Regions from separate parts of the Paenibacillus rhizovicinus genome, predicted to be linked through region 2. Evidence: predicted binding sites of a transcription regulator. Region 2 holds the regulator's gene; each other region holds the start of a gene.

Region 1 (6,692 bases), 1.8 Mb from region 2:
TCCAGCCGCAGCTGCTTGGCACTGGATTTGTAATCGATGACGCGCAGCAGCAAGCCGTCCGTCGTTTGCGCGGCATCGACGCGGTCGATCCGTCCGACCATCTCAAGCGTCTTGCCGTCCGAAAGCGGAATCGTCACCGGAGGCAGCGGACCTTCCGGCCCGAAGCCGATTTCGAGCCCGACCGGCTTGAACGCCGCGCGCCGCGCGTGTTCGCCGAGAATAACGGCGGCTTGGCTGATAATGTCGCGCAGCTTGCGCGCCACGTATTGGTGGCGGCTGCTGCTGAACAAAATCTGCGATTGCAGCCGCAGCGCCAGCTCGCTCACGATCGCCGAGCAGTGCTCGCGCAGCTCCTCCGCCGTCAACGAGCCCCAGCGGTCGCCGAGCGTTTCCGTAAGCCGGGTAAGCGCGGCATGAAACAGCTGTCCGATATCCGGCGCAGCCAGCTTGTATTGATCCCGTTCGCGCAGACGAAGCCCGTGAATGGCGAAATGCTGAAACGGACACGAGACGAACCGTTCCATCCGCGACACGCTTCCCCGAAGCAGCTTGCCGTACAGCAGCTCCGCCGTCTCGCGGGATAGCGCCGGTTCTTCGTTCGAGTAACGGAGCGACCCCGCAAGGCGCTGGAGCTTGTCCTGCCATGCCGGCCTGACCGCGTACCAGTTATAGGTCTCCCACCAGAACGGAGCGATTTCGCTCCCGTGCCGCCATGCCCTCAGCTGCGTAATCAAATACGACAGCGTCCGGTCCGGATGCGCCATGAACGCTTGCTGTTCGGCTTCCGGCATGCTTGGCACCGGTTCTACGGCTACGCCTTTCTCCGTCAGTCCCGGGAACAGGCCTTTCACGTGCCGAATGACCTCGGACGGCAGCAGGCTCTTGCCTTCTTCGTCCGCGAGCGGCCAGCTGATCCATAGATGGCGGCTCGGCGTCGTCAGCGCGTTGTAGATCATGAAGCGCTCGTCGAGCAGCTTCCTGCGAACGCCCGGCGCCATAACGAGACCGCCGCTTTCCAGCGTCTCCCGCTCCTGCTCCGTCAGCACGCCGTCTTCTTTCATTCGCTGCGGCATGACCCCGTCGTTCGCGCCTAATAAATAACAAATTAATATATTGCCGGAGCGCGTCCGGTCCATGCTGCCGACCAGCACTTGATCGAGCGAAGGCGGCACGGAAGCAAGCTTCAAGCTTTCGATCCCCGTCTCCGCCATGCCGGCGAACAGTTCGATCGTCACCGGTTCCGTTCCGGTCATTTCCGTCAGCTGATCCAGCAGATCCATGACGCCGTCCCATAACTGCCGGTGCTCCCGTGCGCGCAGCGTATTCCCCGCGGCGATCTCCTTGCGGCTCCAGCGCTCCAGCCGGTCAGGCGCATCGACGTTCATCAGCAGCCCGTATACCGCTTCGCACATGCCCCGGACGTCCTTTGCCTTCTTCAGCTCCCGAACGAATTTCTTCAGGACGGGAACTACGGCTTCCCTCGCGGCCATCACCGCTTCGAATTCGCGCAGCTCGCGTTCCCCGGCCTGTACCGGATCGCCGTCCAGCGTGTCCCGTGCCAGCGGCTTCCACTGATTGACCGACAGCCATTTGTTCCCGTTCATGCCCGTCGCGAGCGCGTAGTTTTCCAGCAAATCGAACGTTTCCCTTGTCAGGCTTCCGTCCTCCGGAATGAGCAGCTCCGTCTTAATGCAGCGGAAAACGGCCTCGAACCGCCAGCCGTAGGTCGCGATTTCCAAAGCCGAGCGGATAAACTCAACAAGCGGATGATGAAGCGCCGCATTCTTCTGATCCAGGAAGAACGGTATGCCGTAATCGGAGAAAACCGCCTTGACGTAGTCGTTGTAATCCGGCGCATTGCGCACCATGACCGCGAGGTCGCGGTAACGCAGATCTTCGTCGCGCACGCGCTGCACGATATCCCTGGCGACGGCCTCCACTTCCGCTCTGCGTCCGGAAGCCGCGTGAAGCGAAACTTCCCCTTCGGCAAGCTCCGCCGGCGACAGCTGAAGCGCTTTTCTTCCGCCATAGCCGTAATAGCGCTCCACATGCGCAAGCATCGGGCTGTCCTTGAAACGGTAAGGCGTTCCTTCCAGCAGCAAAGGCTCCTCGATTTCCAGCGCGTTGTTCACCGCCAGGTCGCGCAGCTTCATGAATGTCTCCGCTGTCGGCCGGAACAAGTCCAGCTCATGCGGCATTTCGCCGTTCCCATACTGCTTGTCCAGACAGAGGGTCACCGTCATGTTCTTGGCATGCTGCATGAGCGCTTCCAGCGCTTCCAGCTCCTTCGGCGTAAAGCCGTGGAAGCCGTCGACCCAAATCTCGCAATCTCGCATGGAGGGCGCGTCATGGAATCCTCGAACCAGCCAGCCGAGATAGTCTTCCGAATCCACGTACAGTCCGGCGAGCTCTTGCTCCAGGCGGCTCGATATCAGCTGCAGATCGTCCAGCTTGCGGCTGAGCAGCGTGCTGCGGGAGCCCGACAAATGGTTGTCCCCGAACCCCTGCAGCGCCTCGGTGTCGATCCCGTACCGCTTCCACTCCGTCATGAGCTCGCCCAGCCGTTCGATAAACCCATGCTGGCTCTCGCTGCCTTGGAACAGCTGCAGCTCGCTGTTCAGCCGGGATACGATCTTGTAAAGCAGCATGTTCTTGCCGTTCTCGCTGATCGGCGTCAGCGCGGTCCCGCCCGTTTCCTGCATAATGCGGAAGGAGAGACGCCGAAAGCTAAGCGCTTGCGCCCGAATAGAGCCGTTCAGCTCCGGGCGATGGAGCAGCGCGTACTCCGTTTGAAAGGTAGCCTGCTCCGGCACCAATATAATAATAGGCGGGCCATCGGGCTCTGCCAAAATACGCCTGCGAATGTCGTCCAGGCAAAAATGCGTCTTGCCCGTGCCGGATCGTCCGATTACAAAACGGAGCGCCAACTCGCCCACCTCTTCCATTTTCGATTCTTTCATTCTACCATACGCTATCTATTTGTTCACGCCAAAACACAAACATTTGTTCTGAATTTGGATCGGTAAATTGTGCAATGGTCCCTTCAGCCAGCTAAGTTCATGCGTAAAAAACAACTATACTCGTTCTTTCACTTGCCGGTGTATATCTTGACATGCGTTAATATAGATGTCGGGCCGACGAAATCTTCGCGAAAGGAGCTGATCCAGTTGATCAAACACACAGAGGTGATTTCCGCCTAAAGCGGAAATCGTCATACCGTGTAAAACGCTATAAAGAGGGAGGCCGCATGGCCTCCCTTTTAACACTTACAAGCATGCCGTATTAATTCATAGCGAATAGATGACGGATTAAACCGTTTTCATTTATACTGTTTAGAGAAGCGCGATTCAGTTGCTTGATCGTGTTTTTTCCATTTGACGAGAGGGGGAATGAAACGTGAACAAATCGATTTCCGAAGGCGGTTCCGCGGCCGAAACGATTAAGGAGGTTTACGTTGAATTACAAGAATGGAAAAGATGTGCTTCCCCCTAGACTGTTGGAGGAACTTCAGCACTACATCCAAGGAGAGCTGCTCTATATCCCGAAGCAGCAGAGCGAGCGCGCCGCTTGGGGCGCGAAGAGCGGTTCGCGCGTCATGATCGGACGGCGCAACGAGGAGATTTACCGGCGCTATACGGACGGAAGCACCGTGCAGGAGCTTGAACGGCAGTATCACCTGTCCGGCGACAGCATTCGGAAAATCATTCTCAAGCTGCGCAGCGCGTCCGTGTTCCCGATAACCGAGCAAGACGGCGTTGTCGCGCCGGATCTGTACGAAACGGTCCCGATAGGCAAACATTGAGATAAGCCGTCCTAACCGGAACGGACGAAACGATAATCCAACGAAAGAGCCCTCCCGTTCGCAGCCGAAAGGCGCGGACGGGAGGGCTCTTCTTCCATTAACGGCTCCGCACCTCGAAGATGCCGAACTTCAAATAATGGCCTTCGTTAACGCCGAGAATTTGCGGATGGTCCTTCCCGGCAGCACGCCACTCGATAAGACGCAGCGTCTTGCCGGCATCGGCCGCAGCCGCCTGGATCGTCTCCAGGAACAACTCGGGACGCATATGGTACGAACAGCTGGCGGTCACGAGATAGCCGCCTTCGTTCACCAGCTTCATGCCGTGCAGGTTGATATCTTTATAGCCTCGCACCGCGCCTTCGATCGCATGCTTCGATTTCGTGAATGCCGGCGGATCCAGAATAACGACATCCCATTTCCGTCCCGCTTCCCCGCTCAATGGCTTCGATGTGTCCAGCTTCGCTCCTTTGGCGTTCGCCGCGTTGCCGCGATCCATCCGTTCCTCGATGCCTTTCACCTGCGTGCGCAAGTATTCAAAGGCATCCGCGACGACGAACTCGACGCGGTCCGTGAACCCGTTGCGCGCGACGTTGCGCTGCGCCGTCTCGACGGCGTGGGCCGATACGTCAAGACATGTCACCTTCTTCGCGCCGTACTTGCACGCATGAAGCGTGAAGCTGCCCGTATGCGCGAAGCATTCCAGCACCGTCGCTCCGTCCCAATAAGGGAACGTCACGACTTTGCCGTTCGAGTTGACCGGCACGAGCTCCGGCTCCTTCATTTCGGCAATCGCGCCGGTATCGTCGGCTTCCGCGGCGGAGTCGCCGTTCGGCTGTTCTACGAGCCGAATGCCGCTGCGCGCTCCCCAGCCTGTCATCAAAGGCGCGATCGAAGCGCGGTTCTCGCGCTGATCGAAGAAATAACCGGTCTTCTGGCCTTCCACGATGTCGACCTCCAGCTTCAGGCCGTTTTCCACGATTTCCACGATGCGCGGGCATTCGCCGTACAGCAAGCCTGTCCGCTCCTCCAAGCCTTCCAGACCGCGCACGGATACGTCGCTCCGCTCATAGATGCCTATTGGCTTGAACACCGAAACCAGCGCCGCCACGAGCGCTTCACGGTGAACTTCCATGCCCATCGTAAGCAGTTGAACGACTAATACGCCTCCGAATCGGTCGACGATGAGACCCGGCAGAAAATCCGCTTCCCCGTAGACAAGACGGCAATCCTGTCCGTTCACGAACCGGGAACGGTGTTGCTTGCACTGCTCCAGCCGTTCGGCGAAGAATGCCTCGTCCATGGCCTCCACGGGTTTGTAGGCAACGACGCGAATCGTAATCTGCGAGTTTGGATTCCAGTACCCCGTAGCCAAGTAACGGCCTTGATAGGTGACGACGTCAACCAAGCCGCCGGGAGCCGCTTCGCCTTCGATCCGGTCGATTTCGCCGGCAAAAATCCAGGGATGGCCGGATTCCGTTCTTTTCTTGCGTTCTTTCTTCAATACCGCTTTTGCGCGTTCCATCTTTATCTCCGCCCTTTTCCATGCTGAAATGCTTGTCATGCCTGTCCTTGCTTCCGCATATGTATCGATACTTGCAGAACTCTATGCCTGTATGCAAAGGAGACGCAATCGATATGTTATTCGCCATTGCCCTGCCGCTGCTCGGCGGCTTCGCCTTGTTCCTCTCCGGCATGCGCACGATGGAGCACGCGCTGCAGCGAACCGTCGGCCGCAGCCTCCACCGCATCCTGGAGAAATTCACGTCCACGCCTCTTCGTGGCTTGGCGGTCGGAACCGCAGCAACGGCTGTCCTGCAGAGCAGCACAGCCGTTACGGTCATGTCGATCGGGATGGTCAACGCCGGTCTGCTCACTTTTCCGCGAACGCTCGGCATCGTGCTCGGCACCAATATCGGCACCTGCTTAACGACGGAGCTGATCGGACTGAACTTGAACCGGTTCGGCCTGCCGCTGCTCGGAATTTCCTGCGCACTGTGGCTGCTGACGGCGCTCTTCGGCGAGATGGGCTTCGCCCGAAGCCGATCTTCAGGGCCGCCTCCCGGCGGCGGCCTGCTCGGTCCGCTGCGCACGGGATCCGTCGTTTCGGCGGGGTTCTCCCTGCTGCTCGTCGGCATCAGCATGATGCAGTCTATCGCCCCGGTCATACAATCGACGAGTTTCTTCCATGCGTATCTCAGCCGCGCCGACGACAGCGTCTTCTGGGGGCTGGCTGCCGGCATCGTGCTGACCGCCGCCATTCATAGCAGCGCTGCCGTGATCGGGATCGTCATGGGGCTCGCGGAAACCGGCGCCATGCCTCCCGAAGTCGGCATCGCCATCGTGCTTGGCGCGAACGTCGGCACCTGCATCACCGCAGTCATTGCGGCAGTCGGCGGTACGCGTTCGGGCCGCTTCGTCGCTTGGTCGCACGTGCTGCTCAACGTCGGCGGCGCCGCCCTGTTCGCCCCCTTCACTTCGGAGCTTGGGACGGCCGCCGCTTGGCTGACCTCATCGCCGGCCGGGCAAATCGCCCATGCGCAGACGCTGTTCAACGTCGCCTGTTCGCTGCTTGCGCTGCCGGTCTGTTATCATCCCCGTCTGAGGAAGCTGAGACCCGACTAATGTCGGTATCCATTATCGGTCTTATTGCCGAACAGCAGCGCGCTTTAAGACTCGTCTGCGGTTTTCACCCCGAGCAAGCGCAGCGCGCCGCCCAATATCCGATCGTTATTGTTATAGCCGGACTGCTTCTGCCGTCTCCAGGCTTCCACGGGCTCGAACCATTCGACGCCGCGGATTTCCTCCACCTGCGCCTGAAGCTTGCCGCCGACGGCTTCGACCAAATAATAATGGACTTCCTTGTCCACGAGTCCTTTGGATTCGTGGCTGT
Region 2 (6,692 bases):
CCGACCATGATTCCGTGTTCCGGTTCGATGCCGAGACGTTCGAGGGCATGATGGAAAATCTCCGCGGCCGGCTTTCCTTTGCCGAACTCGCCGGAAATGACGATATGGTCGAAGTATGGCACGATCGCCGGCACGCCTGCCAGCTTCTCGCGCTGCAGATCCGGAGAACCATTCGTCAACAGCAGCAGCTTGTAGCTTCCTTTCAGCTTATCCAGCACGGCAAACGTTTCTTCGTATACGTACGGACGTTTGCGGCGTTCTGCCGGGAATTGCTCCGCTAGCTGCGCGCCAAGCGCAGGATCGTCGACGCCGAGCGCGAGAAGTCCGCGCGTCCAAGCGTCTTTCCGATAACCTGGCGCGAGCTGCTGCAGCTTGCGGAATTCTTCTTGTTCCCCTTCAAGGAAGTTCGCCCACAACCCTTCGAACGGGTTGATGCCGATCATTTTCGTGAATGGGAACGTTTCGTACGATTCGTATAAGGCGCGCGCCTCGCGGCGGACGGCATCCTCCAACGCCTTCGCTTCTACGCCCGTTGCCGCGGCGGCTGCTTCGCAAGTCGCGTCGAACGCTTCTTGAACACTGCGGTCATCCCACAATAAAGTATCATCCAAATCGAATAAAACTGCTTGTTTAGCCATCGTTTCCAGTGCACTCCACTCTCTTTATTTTTCGGTATACGGAATTCCGTGCTGTTCGGCAAATGCTTTAAGCCGCACTGCGATTTGTTCGGTCGGATAACGGTTCATGACGCGCGAGAACACCCAATTACCGCCTTTATGCTGCTCGATAATGACGTAGCCCTTCTGTGCGGTAATTCCTTTGACGTTGCTAATGTTCACGTCGCGGTCACCGGCGAAACGGCGGGAACGAACGAAATCCCGGCCAACCGACAGATATGGCCTGCGAAGCGTAAACGTGCCTGCCAGCACGACGTACAACCCGATCGTAACCCAGAACATCGTGTCGTCCGGTTTGAACGAGTCGGATGTCGTCGTAACGATCACATAGAAGAGAATGAACAACAATAAGAACGCCGGCATGAGATAACTGCGGCCTTTAAAGGTGTCCATCGATGCCTTTTCCGATTTCGCCGACATCAGCGGGGCTTGCCCGTGTTTCTTACGCTGTTTGTTAATTTGAGTCTGGTTTTTCTGTACTTTACGCTGCCACGATCTTGACACGAATGATCCCCCTCAACGATCTACAAACGATTCAATTCACATCTATTACATATAGGAGCTTTATAGAGGCCGGGCGAATTTGGTAATGAAACGGTTCGGGTATTCGCTAGGAAGCGCGCTGGCTTCATCCAGCCTGTTCCAGATCGATTCCGGCATCGTCCAGCCGATTGCGCCAATGTTGTCCTCGTATTGCGCCAGCGTGCTTGCGCCGAAGATTGGCGACGTAATGCCTTTGCGCTGCAGCAGCCAGGCAAGCGCCACTTGGGACGGCGTTTTGTCCAGTTCAGACGCTGCGGCTTGTACAGCTTCAAGGATGGCAAAGTTTTTGTCCGAGGAACGAAGCGCCCAGGAGCTTTCTCCTTGCTTCGACGTCAAACGGCCGCTGGTCGGCTCTTCATGGGTGTAGCGTCCGGTCAGGAACCCGCCGCCGAGCGGAGCCCAAGGAATAATGCCGATGTTCTCCTCCAGGCAGAGCGACAGCATTTCACGGTCCATTTCTCTGCTGACAAGACTGTACTGCGGCTGAATGGAAATAAACCTGGCAAACCGGTCGCGGTCGCTGACGGCCAGAGACTTCATCAACTGCCAGGCGAAGAAGTTCGAGCAGCCGATATAGCGCACCTTGCCTGCCGAGATCAGATCATCCAACGCACGAAGCGTCTCGTCAATCGGCGTTGCCTGGTCCCAAACATGCACCTGATAGAGATCGATATAATCGGTATCCAGCCGTTTCAGGCTCGCTTCGACCGCATCCATGATATGTTTGCGCGAAAGGCCGCCGCTGTTCGGACGTTCTCCCGTCATCATCCGGACTTTCGTGGCAAGCACGACTTCCGAACGACGATTCTTGATTGCTTTCCCCACGATTTCTTCCGAACGGCCTTGCACGTACACATTGGCCGTATCGAGGAAATTACCGCCCCGGTCCAGAAAATCGTGCATCATCGTAATGGAATCCGCTTCGCTCGTCGTATTGCCGAAGGTCATCGTACCCAAGCATAGTTCCGAAACCGCTAGCCCGCTCCGGCCCAATAGCCGATATTGCATTTGCGTTCCCCTCCTATTATTAGGTAACGTTGCGCACCGCTTGCTGTCCAATCGTACGAAGTACCGGTGCATATCACGTCCGTTAAACGATCATGCTGATCGATTAATGCTTGATCGAACCCCCGCCGCCGTCATTGCCTTCTTCGTCTTCCGCCCACTTGATCGTATCCAGCTGGTTGCGGAAATTGCTCTTGAAATTGTCCAGATAAATACGACGAAGCTCGTCGCGCTCCGCCACTTCCTCCGGCGTTAAGCCGACGGACTTGTTTTTTCTTGAAAGCTCGTTAATTCGAGCGATGATTTTCTCCATTCTATGAATAGCTCCTCTCATCATTTTGGCCAACATCACATTCTTTACTTTGACATTTTTAAACGTCCATTGTCAAGGCGAAAGCCCCCTTACTAAGCGCAACGGCGCAGTGATTGCCGACAAAATAGAAAGAGACCGAAACGGACATCCGTTCGGTCTCAAGACTCTATTGCATGCCAAGCCAATTAACTGCCGGCAGGAACGATAAGCGTCTGTCCGGCTTCCAGCTCGCTGGAGCTTAAATTGTTCCGCTTCTGCAAGTCGAATACGGTGCGGCGGATATCCTCGCCGTCTTTACGAACCGTGCTTGCAATTCCCCATAACGTATCGCCGGAATTGACGACGATGACTTGTTCTTCCGCGCTCGGTTCGGCAGGACGTTCTCCGTCGGCATGTCCCGTTAATAAGGACAGACCGACGAACAACAACACAAAGAATAATGAAGCACCTGCTAACCGGACGAGTATGCGTTCGACAGCACGGTCTTTCCGTGAACCGCGGACTTGACGTCCTTTAGTAGAATTTTCTTTATAAGCAGTTGAGTATGAAGATATTGTTTGCATCATGATCAGCACCCCAAACGTTTGTTCTGTTATCGTGAACTCAGAATAACACGAACATCCGTTTGCAGTCAACAACTTTTAGAACGTTTGTTCGCACGAAAATACGAACTTGTGTTTCTCGAACTTATGTTTGTACGAACTCCGGTTCTGTGCTATAATTTTACACAAATGAACCTTTGGAGTGATTCCGGTGTCGAAACTTTCAAACCGCCAGCAGGCGATACTAGAATTCATCAAGGCGGAAGTTCGGGATAAAGGCTATCCGCCTTCTGTTCGCGAGATCGGCGAAGCGGTCGGACTGGCTTCCAGTTCTACCGTTCACGGTCACCTGGACCGTTTGGAGAAGAAGGGCCTGATTCGCCGCGACCCGACGAAGCCGCGCGCAATCGAGATTTTGGACGGCGAAGACAACGAACTTCCGTTCCCGCTCGCGATTGCCAAAGTGCCTGTCGTCGGTAAAGTTACCGCCGGCGTACCGATTACCGCAACGGAGAATATCGAAGAATACTTCCCGCTTCCGGCTGACAAAGTCGGCGACGATACCGTATTCATCCTTAACGTAATCGGCGAGAGCATGATCGAAGCCGGCATTCACGACGGCGACTACGTAATCGTCCGCCAGCAGCAGAACGCCTCCAACGGCGATATCGTCGTAGCCATGACGGAAGACGACGAAGCGACAGTCAAGACCTTCTATAAAGAGAAGGATCATATTCGTCTGCAGCCGGAGAACTCCACGATGGAACCGATCCGTCTGCGCAATGTCAGTATTCTCGGCAAAGTTATTGGACTCTTTCGCGATATCCACTAAATGCGGCATCAATAAGGGCAGTCACCGGCTTTTCCAAGCGCGGTAGCTGCCCTTTCTCGTTCTCGCTAGTTCGCTTCTTGTCCGTTAACCTACGATTTCCCGGAACAATAAATTACGATAAGCGAACGTGCTGCTCGTATATTTAAAGTTCAGCTCCACCCCCGAGAAACGGACCTCTATGGTTTTCAATGCCTTCGTTGTCACCTGTTGTCGAATAAGGCAGCGAACGCGAGAAACATGATTGGCGTTGATCGCTTCGGCCAGCGCGGATGCATATGCTGTCGAACGCGCGAGCTTACGGTAGAACGGAAGAACGGCTCTCGATATAGCCCGATTAATAGGCGTCGAGAACGTGAACTGCGTCGTGCCCGGCGGTATCGTCGTACCGTTCGAATATTGCTGAATCGGTTCGGGGAACGCAAAGTCAATGAAATAACCGATGCCGTTCACAGAGAAGCTGTCGTACTTCGCCATCGGCGCAACCGATTTGAACATGGCGATCAGCGTATCCAGATCTCCCTGCCTCACTGCTTTCGACCATCTCAAGGCAAAGCTCTGATTCCGAGCGATCTTGCTGTACAAGGGGATCATCATGGAAGCGACCCGGGAGAGAATGTAACCGGGAATACGAATCGTTCCGCTCCTCGCATTGCTTTTACCGCCCATACTCGTCTCACCCTCTTCATTAAGCCTAATGTGGCATCATATGCGGCAGATGTCTTACGAGTGAGAATATGCCCGCCGCTCAAGCATCTATCGACCCGTTCCCTTTCAACGCAAAAAGGCATCCGATCCAATCGGATGCCTTCTGCAGCAACGTCTTAAACGTTCACAAACCGCCGCAATCTTATAAACTAGCAGATCTCATTTAACTATGCAGCATCATCCACCTGTATTATTCAGGCAGTGGATACGTTCTAAGATCGGGAAGTTCGTCGCGCGTAACGGTGAAAGGATGACGATACACGTTGTTCAACATTTCCCGTTCGGTATATTGATCGGAAACGACGATCTGACCGTCTTCCTGCTTGTGCAGAAATTGTCCATACCACGTACAATTCCACGACCAGAGCGCGCCGTCGGCAATCATCCGATCCGGATCGGCAAGCGGCCCGTTCTCGGATAATGCGATGATTTTGGCTGCTTCCGTATAGCTTAATGCCTGCCGGAAACGTTCGACATTCGATTGATAGTTCTGTTCGGGCGAATAAATATCTTCCCCAATAATGTCCACGAATTCATCGCCCGGGTACCAGTCCTTGGCTTGTCCATTCCACACCCAGATGAGGTTATGCAGTCCATGCAGCCGAGTCATTCGGTCGTGCATCAGCTTCCATAATTGAATGCATGGTTCGGCTCCTTTGGCACCCCACCAGAACCAGCTGCCCGATGCTTCATGAAGCGGTCTCCATAACACGGGTACGCCGGCATCTCGCAGCTGCGAGAGCAGCCCGGAGATAACATCGATATCGCGCAGCAGCAGCGCATAATCCTCTGACGAAGGATCGGCCATCGCTTTAGCGAGATCGAAGGTCGTCGCCGATGTGTAGAACCCGCGGTGCCAGCCATTGTCCGGCGGCAGATCGACCAGATCCTTCGGCGCATTCCAATGCCAGCAGAAGGTGACGATCCCTCCTGCCTCCCACCATTTCAAGGCAAGCGCAGTATCGGTTCCGACGGCTCCCCGTTCCGTGCGGGACGGCGAATCGTTCATGAAATCGAATCCTCCGACAGCCGGATAAGTACCCGTCTCGCGAAGAATCACTTCCATCTCCGGAGTCGAATTGACGCCGATCTGCTGTCCTGTCAACATGCGCTTGCCGTAAGTATCGCACAAGTAAGCCATAAGCCTCTTCGCGCAATCATCCGCTTGCGGATCGATCAATTTCGGTTCAACTCGAAAACGGTGTCCCCAATCATATGCCATCCGGTTCCCTCTCCTCGCGACTAACGTTATTTCCGCGTAATCGTAAACGCAATATCTTTCTGTATCGACGCAGGCGCTTTCATGACAAGCGATCCGTCCTTCGCTTTCACGGCGTTCTCGCCAATGGCCGTACCGGTCCAAGGGTCGTACCATACGACCGTATATGAGCCATCTTCCCAATTCATCAGGTTCACATTCTTGCCGCCTGCTTCGCCTTTCTCGGTAAGCAGCCAGCCGAAAGACAGCTTCTTGCCTTGCATGACCCATGTTTGCCCCTTTGAAGCTGCATCCACTTCGGTATTCACGGGGATCCGCGGTTCATGGAAATCAATCTTTGCGGCGAACGCGGCTAGAACTTTCATCTGCGCAAACATTTCATCGCTGACGTGATCGAAATCCCACCAGACCGGTATCGAAGCCAGTCCGTTCGTCAGCGATACCCATATCGCCTGGTGATATTTCTCCGTATCGACGATATTGCCGGTTTCGCCGATCATAAGCGGCTTCTCGTAGCTGTCCCACCGTTTACGAATATCCTTGGCAAACGAGTCATAGCTGAAATTATAGTAATTTTCCCGATCGGCCAGATCGAGCGTCCGGTAAGCGAAGTCCCAATAATCCTGGCGATTGCCGGCCATGGAGCCCATCGTCGGATGACCGTACGGGTCATTCGCCTTGAAGTAGGCGTGTACCTTCGCTACCCAGGCATCCGTAACCTCGGTCGGGTTCTGCGTCCAGCCGTCCGTGCCGTTGATTTCGTCCACCAAATCCCAGATGCCGAGCGCCTGACTGTACCCCCAACGCGCGATGACGTATCGATAGAGCCGTTCCTGATACTTCCACATCTCTTGGC
Region 3 (6,692 bases), 340 kb from region 2:
GGGACGTACCGGTGCTCGATTCGTTCGAGCTGTTGCGGGACATTTACAACGTACCGGAGACGCAATATCGAGCATCGCTGGCGCTGCTCGTGGAGACGCTCGATCTCGAAGGAATCATTCAGACGCCCGTCAGGCAGTTAAGCCTTGGGCAGCGCATGCGATGCGAGATTGCTGCCTCGTTGCTGCACAGTCCGAGTATCTTGTTCTTGGACGAACCGACGATCGGGCTGGACGCGGTATCCAAAATCGCGGTACGCCAGTTCATTAAGACGATTAACAAGGAAAAGGGCGTCACCGTCATTCTTACGACGCACGATATGAACGATATCGAGGCGCTGGCGAGCCGGATCCTGATGATCGGCAAAGGAAAGCTGCTGTACGACGGTAACGTGCAGGGGCTGCGAAGCCGGTTCGGTTCGAGACGGACGATTACCGCCGATTACCACGAGAACAGCCGGCCGCTCGATATTCCCGGCACGACGCTGCTGTCTTGGACGCCGGAGCGGGCCATTCTGAGCGTCGACACCGAGCAGGTTATGATTTCGGAGGCGATCACCCGGCTGTCCGCGCAAGTCGAGCTGCTCGACGTGGCGATCGACACGCAGCCGATCGAGGATATCATCGTGCAGATGTACAAGGAGTATCAGCTATGAGGAAGGCTTACTTATCCGTCTTCAAGCTGCGAATCAATATGGGGCTTCAATATCGAACGGCAGCGCTTGCCGGAATCGGCACGCAGTTTTTCTTCGGTTTCGTCTTCATTATGGTCTTCGAAGCGTTCTATGCGCATGCTTCCAACCAACCCCCGATGACACTATCCCAAGTGATCACCTACAGCTGGCTCAAACAGGCGTTTCTGGCGTTTATCATCCTGTGGCTTCGGGACAATGAGCTGTTCCAGCTGATTACGAGCGGCAACATCGCTTACGAGTTATGCCGGCCATGCGGCATTTACGGCTTCTGGTTCGCCAAGCTGCTGGCGCAGCGGTTGTCGAGTGCGCTTCTGCGTTGTTTTCCGATTCTCCTGATCGCCCTATTCCTGCCGGAGCCTTACCGGCTGCAACTTCCTTCTGACCCGATTACGCTATTGTTCTTCCTCGTCTCCTTGCTGGTCGGTCTGCTTATGATCGTATCGCTGTCCATGCTAATCTATATCTCCGTGTTCGTCACCATGTCGCCAAGCGGTTCGCTCTTGATGTTCAGCATTTTCGGAGAATTTCTGGCAGGTTTGATCATTCCGGTACCGCTGATGCCGGGATGGATGCAACAAATCGTATATGTGCTGCCTTTCCACTGGACCGCCGACTTTCCGTTTCGCGTGTATACGGGCGATTTGACGAAGCTCGAGTCGGCAACGGGGCTGGCGGGGCAATTGACTTGGCTCGCGGCGCTGGTCGCCATCGGCAAATTCACCATGGGCCGGGCGCTGCGGCGCATCGTCGTGCAGGGAGGTTGAGATGGGGGCGATGAAACTATACTTCAAGTACATGCTGCTCATTCTGAAGTCGCAGTTGCAATACCGCGGCTCCTTCTTGATGCTCTTGGTCGGTCAATGCCTGACCCCGTTCATGACGTTCGCCGGCGTATACTTCATGTTCGACCGGTTCGGTCAATTGGAAGGCTGGAATTTCTACGAGGTTGCGCTGTGCTTCGCGGTGACCCAGATGGCCTTCTCGCTCAGCGAGACGTTCGCGCGCGGTTTCGACGGGTTCGCGAGTCTGGTCGTCAGCGGCGATTTCGACCGGCTGCTCGTTCGCCCGCGCGGTACGGTCGTCCAGGTACTTGGCTCCAAGTTCGAGTTCGCGCGATTGGGCAGGCTGGCGCTTAGTCTGGTTCTGCTCGTATGGGCTTCCGGCCATATCGATGTCGCTTGGACGGCGTTCCGGCTGCTCGCGCTCGTCTTCATGATCATTAGCGGAACGGTCATTTACACGGGGATTTTCATCGTCGCCGCTTCGATCAGCTTCTGGACGGTGCGGGGCCTTGAGATCGTCAACATATTCACCGACGGCGGCCGGGAAATGACGCAGTACCCGCTGAGCATCTATGGCAAATGGGTCAAAAGGTTCTTCACCTTCGTCATTCCGTTCGGCAGCGTCAACTATTTGCCGCTGTTGTATATCCTCGGGCGGGAGGGGGCGGATCAACCGCTCTACGCGTTGACCCCGCTGGTAGGATTCCTGTTCATCGTGCCTTGCCTTCTCGTTTGGCGAATTGGCGTCCGGCATTATCGGTCGACTGGATCTTAACGAAACAAAAGGGGCTGCCGAGATCGGCAGCCCCTTCATGATTTATGATGCGTTCGAGCAGCAAGTCTTAATGATTCACGAGACCGAGTTGTTCCCGGGGCTCGTCATGCGAATCGATTTTGCTTTTCGTCAGCAGCGCGTAGCGGATGCTGTCGACGAGCGCTTCCCAGCTTGCTTCGATAACGTTGTTGGATACGCCGACCGTATTCCACGTGTTCTTGAAATCTGTCGATTCCATCAGAACGCGGACTTTAGCAGCCGTTGCGTCTTTCTCGTCAATGACGCGAACTTTATAGTCGGACAAATGGAAGTCGTTGATTGTCGGATAGTACTGCTCCAGCGCCTTGCGCAGCGCGTTGTTGAGCGCGTTGACGGGCCCGTTGCCTTCGGCGGCCATGTAGACCGGCTGTCCGTCGACGTTCACTTTCACGATCGCTTCGGCGTTCATGCCGTGGCCGTTCGTTTTCTCGACGAGCATTTTCAACGATTCCAGCTTGAAAATCTCTTTCATTTCGCCGAATGCGTCGCGAAGCAGCAGTTCGAGCGAGGCGTCGGCCCCTTCGAATTGGTAGCCTTGATGCTCCAAATCCTTGATTCGTTCCATGATTTGTTTCGTCTTCTCGTTATTCGAGTTAATATCAAGCCCAAGCTCCTGCGCCTTGGAAATAATGTTGCTCTGGCCGGCAAGCTCGGAGACGAGCACGCGCTGCTTATTGCCGACGAGCTCCGGCTGGATATGCTCGTACGTCTTGGAATCTTTCATGATTGCCGAAACGTGAATGCCGCCTTTGTGGGCGAAAGCCGCGTTCCCGACATAAGGCTGCGCCACCGGCATATGGACATTGGCGATTTCGCTGATATAACGCGCCGTCTTCGTGAGCGAGTGCAATTGATCGTCGCTGATGCAGCGATAATCCATTTTGAGCTGCAAATTCGGGATGATCGAGCATAGATTCGCGTTGCCGCAGCGTTCGCCGTATCCGTTGATCGTGCCTTGGATTTGGCGTGCGCCGGCTTGTACGGCTGCAAGCGTGTTGGCTACCGCGAGCTCGCAATCGTTATGCGTATGTATCCCGATAGGCGAGCTCAGCTCGGAGGAGATGCGAGACACGATCGTATGGATCTCCGTAGGGAGCGTGCCGCCGTTCGTGTCGCATAGGACGATCCAATCGGCGCCGGCATCTTGCGCTTTACGCAGCACGGCTAGCGCGTACTCCGGATTATGCTTGTACCCGTCGAAGAAATGCTCGGCATCGAAGATCGCTTCGACGCCTTTGCGCTTCAAGAAGGCGAAGGAATCGTAGATCATGGACAGATTTTCTTCAAGCGTCGTCTGCAAGGCCGTATGCACGTGGAAGTCCCACGATTTGCCGACAAGCGTTGCTGCAGGAACGCCGGATTCCACGATGCGCAGCAGGCTGCTGTCCTGATCGGCGATGCTGTTCTTCCGCCGCGTGCTGCCGAAAGCGGTCAGCTTCGCGTTCAGTTTCATTCCTTTAACGCGCTGGAAAAACTCGATGTCTTTGCTGTTGCTGCCAGGATTTCCGCCTTCAATATAATGAACGCCTAGCAAATCAAGCTTCTGGGCGATTTTGACTTTGTCCTCTGCGGAAAGACTGATGCCTTCTCCCTGCGTGCCGTCTCGAAGCGTTGTGTCGAAGATGGAGATTGTGTTTCCCATGAATGCAAAAGCCCCCTTCCTTAGAACCATTTTAACCTTCTAGTCATAATATTTTATTATACCATTAGAAGAGCGGGGCGTAAATGTTGGATGCGAGTGCCCGCAAGGGAAAGTTGACTCGCCAGGCATCCGGTTGGTATGCTTGAAATACGATCATAAGTTCGGTGTTTCGAAGGAAGGATGTTGGCTGCGATGACGAAGGAGCGGGAAACGGTACCTCCCAAAAGCCGTGTCATCCTTCACTTGGACATGAATGCCTTTTATTGTTCGGTACACGAGGCAGAAGAACCTCATTTATACAAAGATAAGCCGACGGCAGTCGCAGGAAGCGTCGAGCAGCGGAGAGGCATTATCGTGACGTCTTCGTACGCCGCGCGGGCGCAGGGCATCAAGACAGGGATGACGGTGCGGGAAGGACTCCGGCGCTGTCCGGATTTGATGCTCATTCGTCCCGATTTCAACTTATACCGCTTGTATTCCAGGGGCTTCATGTCGATTGCCAGCCAATACACGCCGCTCATCGAAGCCGTATCGATCGATGAGTGCTACTTGGACATCACGGGCTCGTCCGCATTCGGCGAACCGCTCCAAATCGCGCATGCCATTCAAGAGCGGATCCGAACGGAGTGGAACTTGCCCTGTTCCATCGGCATCGCCCCGAATAAGTTACTGGCGAAGATGGCCTCCGACATGCAAAAGCCCAACGGATTCACGGTGCTGCGCATTCGCGACGTGCCGGAGCTGCTCTGGCCGAAACCGTGCGATATGCTGTTCGGCATCGGGCGCAAAACGGCCGACAAGCTGACGAAGCTCAACATCCGGACGATCGGCCAGCTTGCGGCTGCCGACGAGGCTACGCTAGTGAAGCATTTCGGCGTCGTCGGCTCGTGGATGAAGGCGGCTTCGCACGGCTACGATTACGCGCCCGTCAATGCGGAACGGGGCCGCAACAAGTCGATCGGACATACGACGACGCTGCCCAAGGACGTGACCGACCGGGAAGAAGCGCACCGAATCCTGCTCAATTTGGCCGATCAGACGGGCAGGCGGATGAGACATCAGAAGATGGTGGCCACGACGATTCAGATCGTCATCCGGAGACCGGATATGAGTACCATCAATCGTTCCATTACAATAGAAGCGCCTACGGATTCCGCGGCCGATATTCATAGAGAAGCCTGCAAGCTGTTCGATAAACATTGGAAGAAAGGCGAGCCCGTCCGGTTGCTGGGCATCACGCTCCAGAACCTGTCGCTGCAGTCTGAAACCGCGGTCCAGCTGGATTTATTCAATTATAGCGAACAGCCGAAGAAAGAGGCGCTGACGAAGGCGATGGATAGGTTGAGAGACAAATTCGGAGAGGATGCGGTGCTTACGGCGGGCATGCTCGGGGACGATCCGTCGGCGCTAATACGCAATAAACGAATTCGCGGGACATCCTTGCAAAGGGACGAGCATATGTTATATAGTGATGAGTGAGGGTTGATCGCTTTAATGTAGGACATAATGTAAGTTTTGCTAACTTACCACTAATAGGAGGGAACCACGATGTCGAAGTTTACTTGGGTTGAGAAAGATACGTGCATTGCTTGCGGAGCATGCGGAGCAACGGCACCGGACATTTACGACTATGACGATGAAGGTTTGGCAGAGGTTATTTTCGGCAACGACGGTAACCATGGCAACACCGAAATTCCTGAGGATCTGTACGATGATTTGCAAGATGCTGCAGACGGCTGCCCTACGGACTCCATCAAAATCGCAGACTCGGCTTTTAACTACTAAAATCGCATAAACGCGAACCCGAAATCCCATTTCCTGTTTCGACAGGGGATGGGATTTTTCTTGTTTATTCGACATTATGTTATTGCCAATGCTTGTAAACGTAAACTAGAATGATAGAGAGTTTACAGCCTTTTTCTGGCAGCGCGAATAAGAGAATCGGGGGCATGTATGCGAAGACGCAAATGGATCGTTACGGCATTTGCCGGCGTGTTGATCGGTCTCTTCTGGTCATTCTTGAGCCAGTTGGGAACAGGGGGGACGCTGAATCAACTGGAGTCGGTGCTTCAGGATAAGGTAACGAAGCAATCGGATGCGGAACGGGCGCCGAACGTGAACATCAAGCTGATCAAGATCGATCAGGCTTCCCTCGACGGACTGGGGCAATTTCCATGGGACCGCGGCCTCTATGCGCAATTGATCGGCATGCTTGGCGATGCGGGCGCGAAAGCGGTTGCGCTGGACGTCGTGCTCGCAGAGCCCGGAAGCGATCCGGGAAGCGACGCCTTGATGGCGGAGACGATGAAGAAGTATCCGAACGTTATTCTTCCCGTCGTTTTCAATTTCAAGGCGAAACAGGACAATGCCGGCGAACTTAAGACAGAGTCCGTTTCTTACCCGGCCGGCACCATCGGCGCGGGCCCCGGACAAATCGGCCATATCAATGTGTTGCAGGACAACGATGGAACGGTCCGTAAGCTGACCGTCGGCTTGAAAGACAACGACGGCGCAATGATTCCGGCATTCAGCGTGAAGCTGGCGAACTATTTGCTCGATGCGTCTCATCAAATTGCATGGAACGCGGATAAGAACGGCTGGTATCGGGGAGACAAACGGCTTCCGGTCGATGCGCGGAATCAACTCGGAACGCAGTTTTACACCGAACCGAGAGAAGAGATGAGCGCGGATACGGGCTACGATTCTCAAAGCTTCATCGATGTCTTAACGGGGAACGTGCCTGCCGACTATTATCAAGGCGA

What was found. Region 2 encodes LexA, which represses DNA repair genes until DNA is damaged. Its sites were predicted from a motif close to CGAACATATGTTCG; they were not measured.
Region 1: the regulator LexA is predicted to act here: its motif matches at 2,997-3,010, upstream of addB (helicase-exonuclease AddAB subunit AddB).
Region 3: the regulator LexA is predicted to act here: its motif matches at 4,081-4,094, upstream of GZH47_RS27875 (DNA polymerase IV).

Annotation. Positions count from the first base shown of each region.
Region 1 covers NZ_CP048286.1:1,294,800-1,301,491, forward strand. The annotation lists gene addB (helicase-exonuclease AddAB subunit AddB) at 1-2,960, opposite strand, end outside; gene GZH47_RS06025 (CD3324 family protein) at 3,455-3,802, shown strand; gene GZH47_RS06030 (class I SAM-dependent rRNA methyltransferase) at 3,900-5,324, opposite strand; gene GZH47_RS06035 (Na/Pi cotransporter family protein) at 5,438-6,424, shown strand; gene GZH47_RS06040 (NUDIX hydrolase) at 6,469-6,692, opposite strand, start outside.
Region 2 covers NZ_CP048286.1:6,586,615-6,593,306, reverse strand. The annotation lists gene GZH47_RS29430 (HAD family hydrolase) at 1-638, opposite strand, end outside; gene GZH47_RS29425 (hypothetical protein) at 663-1,181, opposite strand; gene GZH47_RS29420 (aldo/keto reductase) at 1,242-2,228, opposite strand; gene GZH47_RS29415 (DUF896 domain-containing protein) at 2,332-2,538, opposite strand; gene GZH47_RS29410 (LysM peptidoglycan-binding domain-containing protein) at 2,724-2,969, opposite strand; gene lexA (transcriptional repressor LexA) at 3,292-3,912, shown strand; gene GZH47_RS29400 (hypothetical protein) at 3,997-4,578, opposite strand; gene GZH47_RS29395 (glycosyl hydrolase) at 4,808-5,839, opposite strand; gene GZH47_RS29390 (DUF5060 domain-containing protein) at 5,866-6,692, opposite strand, start outside.
Region 3 covers NZ_CP048286.1:6,246,908-6,253,599, forward strand. The annotation lists gene GZH47_RS27855 (ABC transporter ATP-binding protein) at 1-653, shown strand, start outside; gene GZH47_RS27860 (ABC transporter permease) at 650-1,456, shown strand; gene GZH47_RS27865 (ABC transporter permease) at 1,467-2,249, shown strand; gene cimA (citramalate synthase) at 2,317-3,930, opposite strand; gene GZH47_RS27875 (DNA polymerase IV) at 4,123-5,409, shown strand; gene GZH47_RS27880 (ferredoxin) at 5,479-5,715, shown strand; gene GZH47_RS27885 (adenylate/guanylate cyclase domain-containing protein) at 5,884-6,692, shown strand, end outside.